Regions from separate parts of the Peribacillus asahii genome, predicted to be linked through region 2. Evidence: riboswitches for the same ligand, from Rfam matches in the RefSeq annotation. Region 2 holds a riboswitch; the other holds the start of a gene.
The links. A riboswitch is a leader RNA that binds a small molecule or an ion and turns the genes downstream of it on or off. The one in region 2 is predicted to bind glycine.
Positions count from the first base shown of each region.

Region 1: it holds a riboswitch for glycine, as region 2 does, so the genes downstream of both, BAOM_RS05650 (amino acid permease) here and gcvT (glycine cleavage system aminomethyltransferase GcvT) in region 2, are expected to answer to the same signal.

Region 1 is NZ_CP026095.1:1,125,646-1,130,078, forward strand. Features, by position in the region: gene BAOM_RS05640 (MATE family efflux transporter) at 1-668, shown strand, start outside; partial or broken gene BAOM_RS25455 (IS6 family transposase) at 1,434-1,562, shown strand; glycine riboswitch at 1,821-1,901, shown strand; gene BAOM_RS05650 (amino acid permease) at 2,048-3,421, shown strand; gene BAOM_RS05655 (phosphoglycerate mutase) at 3,772-3,993, opposite strand; gene BAOM_RS24210 (hypothetical protein) at 4,083-4,244, opposite strand.
Region 2 is NZ_CP026095.1:3,514,817-3,519,249, reverse strand. Features, by position in the region: gene BAOM_RS17330 (YqhG family protein) at 1-642, opposite strand, end outside; gene BAOM_RS17325 (DEAD/DEAH box helicase) at 620-2,308, opposite strand; glycine riboswitch at 2,504-2,592, shown strand; glycine riboswitch at 2,596-2,673, shown strand; gene gcvT (glycine cleavage system aminomethyltransferase GcvT) at 2,763-3,869, shown strand; gene gcvPA (aminomethyl-transferring glycine dehydrogenase subunit GcvPA) at 3,887-4,433, shown strand, end outside.

The DNA of each region.
Region 1 (4,433 bases), 2.4 Mb from region 2:
TAGGAACACTTATAGATTCACATTCTATGAAAAAGATGTTTATCGTTAACCGGGATTTATTTATTCGAACGATTTGTTTATTAGCCGTTTTTAACTTGTTTACAGCAAAAGGTGCTTCCTTTGGTACAGAACTATTAGCCGCTAATGCTGTGTTAATCCAAATTCATTATATTATGGCTTATTTCTTTGATGGGTTTGCGAATGCATCTAGCATTTTCGTAGGTAAAGCAATTGGTTCAAATGATGAAAAATTATATAAAAAAACGCTCACCTTATCTTGGCAATGGTCAATTCTATCTGCTTTCTTCATTGCTTGCATCTATGGACTATTTCAAGAACAGATTATTGGACTCTTCACGAATTTGCCGAGAGTAATTGAGCTTTCGAATACATATGGAGTTTGGCTTATTATTTTCCCATTTGTAGCTTGTTTCGGACTCGTCATTTACGGTGTTTTTACGGGGGCCACTGAAATTGCACCGGTTCGAAACTCTATGATATACGCGTTGATCGCGTATATTATTGTGCAAGTCACTGCAACTCCCATCTTGGACAATCATGGCTTATGGCTAGCCTTTATTGTTTTTAGTATGGGGAGATCTGGCTTTCTAGTTATGTATATCTCTAGACTGAATAAGAAAATTTTTCATCATAAACAAGAATCGTGAATGTCCCTCCTTAATATCCTTACGGGTTGTTTGAAGAAGGTGTTTTACCTATTCATAATGGGCATTATTTCGTCTCACATAATCTCTAACAGGGTTCTAGTGCGAAACTCCAAGTTAATTGCAGTAATCTCAAACTCTTGGATATACTGATATTACTATTCTAAAAAAGGATGTGATTGATATGGAAGCGAAAAATACGTTCAAGTGGAAGCATGATCAGTCTGCCACCAAAGCTTTTTCTATCAACGTTGAAATCCTGTTTTGAACTTTAATGTTGGCCATAATCAATCCTCCAATAAAATGGTTGCCATTCAACGTTTATTGAATGCGTAGAAGCTTGTCATATCAACCTTTAGAGGACTTTTATTGTGGTGCCAATATTGGTGCCCAAAATGGTGGTATCGGATATAGCAGGTATAACCTATCATATTTCGAAAACACCAGAACCTTGATAAATCAATGAATTTCATTTAAATAAGGTCTTACCTGTCATATTTGAAATTAATAAACTAGTAGATTTCGCTTTGACAGGGTGGGGGTCGGGGTTCAAGTCCCTCACAGGTCATCATTTAAATAGCGCTGAAACCCTTGGTATGTAAGGGTTTCTAAGGATTATGCCACTTTTCGTGAAGTGGTATTTTTTATTGGACTTGATTCGTGGCAACAATTAATCAGATTCACCAAAAATCGTTTGATCAAAACGATTAGAAGCATCATGTTGCAGATTCTGGTGCAAAAATTTCAAGACACTTGCAAGTAATCTCCAACCTCAGTTTTCGTGATTTGGTGGAAATGATGGAGGAGCGAGGTTTGTCAATCGCTCATACAACGATTACGCGTTGGGTTCATCAATATGGACCTGAATTAGATGAAAGAGTACGGCATCCCTTTAAGTATTATTTCAATGTTCAGCAAAGAATTTTTGCTTTAATTGTAAACTTATTGCGATAAGCCTTATTGTGTACAAGCTAATTATAGAATTTATAGATGAATTCCTTCGAACTGTACCCTAAATGAAATTAAAGATGATGAGAGATATGCCCTATCCACTATATTGACAAAATATTAATCTACTACTAAAATGGAAAATATTCAGAAATAATATTTTTAAATAATAAGCAAGCTATGATTGCTATGGATCACACTATAGCAGGAGCAGCTTCTGGAGAGACCGTGGGAATTCCACGGCGCCGAAGGGTTCACAATCTCAGGCAAAAGGACAGAAGAGTATTGAATATATATTTGTTGTGCTGATCGTTTTAGCATAACAAGTACTTATTTATTATTCTTATTTTTATACCTTAGAGATTGGAGGACATCCAATCTCTTTTTTTATTGCTTTCGTTTCACATGTAAGTTTTTATTAAGGAGGCGCCATTATGGCACAACATGAATTAAAGAGGGGTTTATCAAATCGGCATGTTCAACTTATCGCGATTGGAGGCACTATTGGTACTGGGTTATTCTTAGGATCCGGCAAAGCGATACAACTAGCAGGTCCGTCCATCATCTTTGCCTATTTGATCGTAGGTCTTGCTATTTTTTTTGTGATGAGGGCGTTAGGAGAACTTTTGCTGTCTAAAGCAGGTTATCAATCGTTTACAGACATTGCCGAAGACTATCTTGGACCTCGGGCAGCATTTGTAACCGGGTGGACATATTGGTTTTGTTGGATTATGACAGCTATGGCTGATGTGATTGCTGTTGGGGTATATGTACAATATTGGTTTGATATCCCACAATGGATACCTGCCATTATCTGCTTGATCATTTTATTAGGACTTAATCTATTAACCGTAAAGCTTTTTGGAGAATTGGAGTTTTGGTTTGCATTAATAAAGGTCATCACGATTCTCGCATTAATAGGCATTGGGGTTATTTTGCTGGTGATGGGATTCAAGACAGATGCAGGAACGGTTACGATTCAAAATCTTTGGGAACATGGAGGGCTTTTTCCAAACGGAATATCAGGCTTCTTACTTTCATTCCAGATGGTTGTCTTTGCCTATGTAGGTGTGGAATTAGTGGGTGTATCGGCAGCGGAAACATCCAATCCAGAAAAAAATATCCCATCGGCGATTAATAAAATTCCTTTAAGGATCCTATTTTTCTACGTTGGCGCAATTGTTATCCTATTGTGTGTTAACCCATGGACAGAACTAAATGCAGCAGAAAGTCCTTTTGTAAAAACGTTTAGTCTAGTAGGGATTCCAATTGCCGCAGGAATTATTAATTTTGTCGTATTAACTTCAGCTGCTTCTGCCTGTAACAGCGGGATGTTTTCAACAAGCCGAATCCTGTTTAATTTAAGCAAAAATGACCAAGCGCCATTGCATTTTGCAAAACTGAATAAGAATCACGTACCAAGTAGTGCGTTATGGATATCTGTGCTTGTCCTATTAGTGGGAGCTCTTTTGAGCAAACTTATACCGGAACAAGCTTTTGGAATCGTGACAACCATTAGTGCGATTTGTTTTATTTGGGTTTGGGGTGTCATTCTCATTTGTCATTTGAGGTACAAGAAAACACGCCCGCAATTGCAGGCAAGATCCAAATTTAAAGCACCATTCACACCATTTATTAATTACGCTGTCCTAACGTTGTTTGCCGTGATTCTCATCATTATGCTGGTTGCTGAAGAAACACGTCCGGCCCTGTTGTTAACACCGATTTGGTTTATTCTATTATTTACTCTGTATTCAAATCGTAGAAAAAAGGAAAAAAGTATAAAATTATCTGCCTGGAAAAAATAAGGTGGCGTTTTTAAGTTTAACGAATGGGCTTGAATTTTGAGCAGTATCTGTTTAAGGGGGCACCGAAAGGCTCCCTTAAGGCTTGTTAATGGCTACAAAAAGGGGCAATTGATAAAAATTCTGTTACGGAAGAACTTCGAGCCAATAAAAACCATTTGGAATAATGCTCCATTAAGATCCTTTGAACAAATAAAAAAGATATGTCGAATTTTCGACACACCTTCATTCGTCCGTATTCATTTCTTCAGCCATTTTGTCATCCTCGGGAGCGCTAGGAAACGTGGTAGACAGGAACAAATAAAGTATTATGGAACATATCAGTGACCAAGCAAATGGTTTTGGTGCGGTTCTTAATTGTTTGTTTCATATTGTATGTGTCCTTTGATTTTATTTAAACTCCTGTCAATCTTGGAAACTAGCATATGTAGTTCTTCATTTTCCGAAGCAGAGAAATCTTCTCCGTGTGATTTCGAATAGGATATGCTTGCGTTAATCAATTTTAAGCATGACCTAATTAATGCTAAATCTGTTTTGATTGTTTCCTTGTTTAAGATATCGACGTCTCTTATCATTTGTGCTTCCTCCTTGATGAATCCTAAGTCAATTTCAAATGACCTTGGGAATTCATTGGTACGCTTGAGTTCTTAAATATGAAAAAAATTCACAACCCCTTGTCCCGTAGCTCAGCATCTCGAATTTCAGCATGTAACACTTGAGCTACTTTATGGTCGTATTTTGCTAGTTCATCTACTAAATGCGTAACATTATTCTTCATTAATTCTTTAGCGATTGAACGCAATACCTGTGCTTTTTCCCATTCCATTCTCAATCAACTCCAATTCATGCTATTTATACCATTTTTATAATCGTATACTGAGCCAATTTTACTGTAAAGCGAAATTTATTTTACTTATCATAAAAATAATTTAAAGTTAATAGATTTTGATTAGCGTTGAGTGAACTTGACACTCTATATTATATTTAGCTGAATTCAACTATGTAGATATAGTTA
Region 2 (4,433 bases):
GAGGTCATTATTCCATCGCTGCATCGCTTGCTCTGCCCAAGTATGATCATCCTGCTCAAAGTTTTGGCGAATATAACGATCCAATCTGGTTAATCCGCTTTTAGGCATAATGAGCGGAGAGAGTGTGAAAGAATAATCAGGAATTTTAGGTGTTAATTTAATAGAAAAAATGTGATTATGAAATTCATTTACGATTTCCCCGGTAATAAGATTAAGCCCGACGGATTGGAAAATATCTTTTTTACGGTCACATTGATAAGAGATTTTTACATTCAGATTTAACCAAGGAAATAGAGAAACTTGTTGGCCGTTTGTTTGTTTATCTTCATATAAGCGAATGTAGCTAGCTAGTTTTTTTGTTGATTCAATAATTTGATGAAGACGTGGTGAACCGAAATAAATATGTTCTCCTTTTATATTTTCTGGTACGTTTTGGCTGTCTGTTATAAATGTTAATTGTGAAGGATTAGGGATGCCGCCTGTTTTTTCAAGGTAGTGCCAATAAAAAGGGCGGTTCATTAACTCTTTATCCATTTCAATTGTTAATTGAACAGTTAAATAAGTATTATGATTTTCAAGTATTTCACAATGATTCGCTTCAAAGTATGTGAGTAAAAATTTATGAATGTCCTGCTGCTGCATGAACGTCACCATCTTTCATTTGTTGAGCAAATTGAATGAGGGAAGATAAATTGTCCATTTTAATTTTCATTTCTCCTTCTGATTTGGACTCACCAACGACATCAATTAAATACTCTTCGATATTGTGAATATCTAGTTTTGTTAAAATATCATCTAGTTCACCGATTACTTTTTCGAATAAATGAATTTTTTCATATAAGAGTTTGAGGATATGTTCCTCCACCGTATTTCGAGTTGCAAAATTATAAATCATGACATCCTTTTCTTGTCCAAGTCGATGGATACGTCCGATTCGCTGCTCTAATCTCATTGGATTCCACGGCAAGTCAAAATTAATTAAATGATTACAAAACTGAAGGTTGATCCCTTCTCCTCCAGCCTCTGTTGCGATTAAGACCTGCGTTTGTTTTTGAAACAGCTCACGCATCCAATCCTTTTTACCGCGTTTAAAGCCGCCGCGAAATGGCACAGAAGAAATGCCATTTTGTTGCAAATACCATTGTAAGTAGAGTTGTGTCGCACGATATTCCGTAAAAATAATGACTTTATCATCGATTTTTTTAATTAACTCCAGCGCTTTTTCAGCTTTGGAATTCTGTTCTGTCTCGTTCACTTTTTGTAATATATTGTCAATCATCGCTGTAAAGGCTGCAGGTGGATTTTCATACTTCGCTTTCATATTTTTTAATGTATAATATACAGCTTCGCGACTACTGCATGCTTCTCTTTGGAGTGTGAGCGTTGAAAAAGAGGAATGTCCTACTCCATCTGAATGGACTTTAAACTGCGAAACTGCATCATATAGAGCTTGTTCTGTTTTAGAAAAATCAATAATAATCGTTTCAACTTGGCGTTTCGTCCATTCGATTTTCGTATCTGCCCGGCGGTTGCGAATCATCACCGTGTTGACGAGTTCTTTTAGATGCTGATTTTCTTGGATAGTACGTCCTTTTCCTTTATATTTTTCGGCAAATAATTTGGCATTTCCTAAATGTCCTGGTTTTAATAGAGAAACGAGGTGAAAAATTTCTTCCACCTTATTTTGAATAGGTGTTGCTGTTAGCAATAAGCAAAACTTTTTTTTGAGATTTTGGACAAACTCGTAATTTTTTGTTTTATTATTTTTAAGTTTATGTGCTTCATCAATAATGACAAAATCATAATCTTGATTCAAAATCATCTCACTATGCGGCTTCCTTTTAGCGGTATCAATCGAGGACACCACTACATCGCAAGAGTCCCATACATAACTTTTTCTTTGTGTAACCGCTGGTATATGAAACTTTGTATTTAATTCAAACGCCCATTGAGTGACGAGGGAAGCGGGTACAAGAATTAATACTTTTTTGACAAGGCCGCGAATCATATATTCTTTTAAAATTAAACCGGCTTCAATCGTTTTTCCAAGTCCTACTTCATCTGCTAAAATGGCTTTTCCATTCATTTCTTCTACTACTTGTCTAGCTGCTTCAAGCTGATGAGGTAACGGTTTTAAATAAGGCAAATATTTAGGTGCCTGTAATCCTTCAAAATCAGAAATAACAAGGTCTTTAGTGACTTCTATTGCTAATTTATACAGCTCCCAGTTTGCCCAGGGCCCATCCTCATTAATTTTCGTTAAAAAATTATCACTCCATTCTAAATCAGAGGTAATTTCAATTTTCACACGCTCCAACCCCTTTCAAATTGTTCTAAACACGAATGTTTTATTGTGAAACGCTCGGAAATGATCAGTTTTTAGAATTTATTTTATAAAAAATGATTGCAGTTATATCCCTCTTAAGGTAGGATGAAAGTATCTTAAAGAAAAGCATAATTTGTTTTTCATAGTATGAGCAGTACGTGACAATTTTATAAGCGAATGAAGGCAAGGGGAGAGACTACGTCATGTAGCGCCGAAGGAGCAAACGAAGCTGTGAATCTCTCAGGCAAAAGAACTCTTGCTGGACGCAACTCTGGAGAGTGTCACGATAGGTGACCACCAAAGGGGAAAGCCTTGTATAAGGTAAACTTTCAGGTTTCAGGACAGAGAAAAGCTATGATAGGCTTTCTCTGTCCTTTTTTATGCCTTTTTTGAGGAATATCTTCGCGTTAACAAGTTTATTGAAGGAGGGAATTCATTGACGAATTTAAAAAGAACACCATTATTTGAAGTGTATCGTGAGAGTGGTGCCAAGACGATTGATTTTGGAGGCTGGGAACTGCCTGTACAATTCTCAGGAATTAAAGAGGAGCATGAAGCAGTTCGCACAAAAGTGGGGTTGTTTGATGTTTCGCATATGGGTGAGTTTGAAGTTAAAGGAAATCAAAGTCTTGCTTTCTTGCAAAAAATGCTTACGAATGATTTATCCAAGCTGCAAGCAGGTGGAGCACTTTATACAGCGATGTGCTATGAAAATGGCGGCACAGTAGATGATTTAATTGTTTATAAAAGAGCAGAACAGGACTATTTGCTTTGTGTGAATGCTGCAAATATCGATAAAGATTTTGAATGGTTACAATCACATCTTATTGAAGATGTAGAGCTTGTTAATGTTTCTAGTGAATATGCACAACTTGCTTTGCAAGGGCCTCTTGCAGAAACGGTACTTCAAAAGTTGACGAAAGATTCAGATTTGAGTGAAATTGGATTTTTCAAATTCAAGGATGGTGTGAATATTAATGGTGTTCAAGCACTAGTTTCCCGTACTGGTTATACAGGGGAGGATGGGTTTGAAATCTATTGCCGTTCTGAAGAGGGGCCGCAACTATGGCGCAAATTGTTAGAGGCTGGTCAAGAAGAAGGGATTTTACCAATCGGATTAGGTGCGCGCGATACGCTTCGATTTGAAGCGAAGTTGCCATTGTATGGTCAAGAACTTTCTGCTGATATTACACCGATTGAAGCTGGTATTGGATTTGCGGTTAAAACGGAAAAGAGCACAGACTTTTTAGGGAAAGAAGTACTTGCCTCACAAAAAGAAAATGGAGCTCCGCGCAAGCTAGTTGGATTGGAAATGATTGATCGCGGGATTCCGCGTCATGGCTATAAAGTCTACAGCGGCGAGAAGTTAATTGGAGAAGTTACGACGGGAACTCAATCACCAACTTTAAAGAAAAATGTTGGGTTGGCACTGCTCGAGCAAGCATTTACTACTCTAGGCACTGAAGTCGAAGTAGAGATTCGTTCGAAACGCTTAAAAGCTGTTACAACGGCAACACCATTTTATAAACGACCACGAAACTAGAGGGGAAGGTTATTTAAATGAAACATCGCTATTTACCGATGACAGAACAAGATCAAAAAGAAATGCTATCAGCAATCGGGGTTTCTAAAGTTGATGAACTTTTTAGTGATATTCCGGAAAGCGTTCGTTTTCAAGGCGAATATAACATTAAACAAGCAAAATCAGAGCCTGCTTTATTAAAGGAATTAACGAAACTAGCAGGTCGAAATGCAGATTTAAAAAGCTATAGTTCGTTTCTAGGAGCGGGTGTGTATGATCATTATGCGCCAATTATTGTGGATCACGTGATTGCTCGTTCAGAATTTTATACAGCATATACTCCATATCAGCCTGAAATTTCACAAGGAGAGCTGCAAGCAATCTTTGAATTTCAAACGATGATTAGTGAGCTAACAGGTATGGATGTAGCCAATTCTTCGATGTATGATGGCGGGACAGCTTTGGCTGAAGCAGCGATGTTAAGCGCAGGTCAAACACGTCGTAAAAAAATCCTCCTTTCAACAACTGTTCATCCAGAAGCAAGAGATGTGGTAAAAACATATGCAAAAGGACAACATGTTGAAG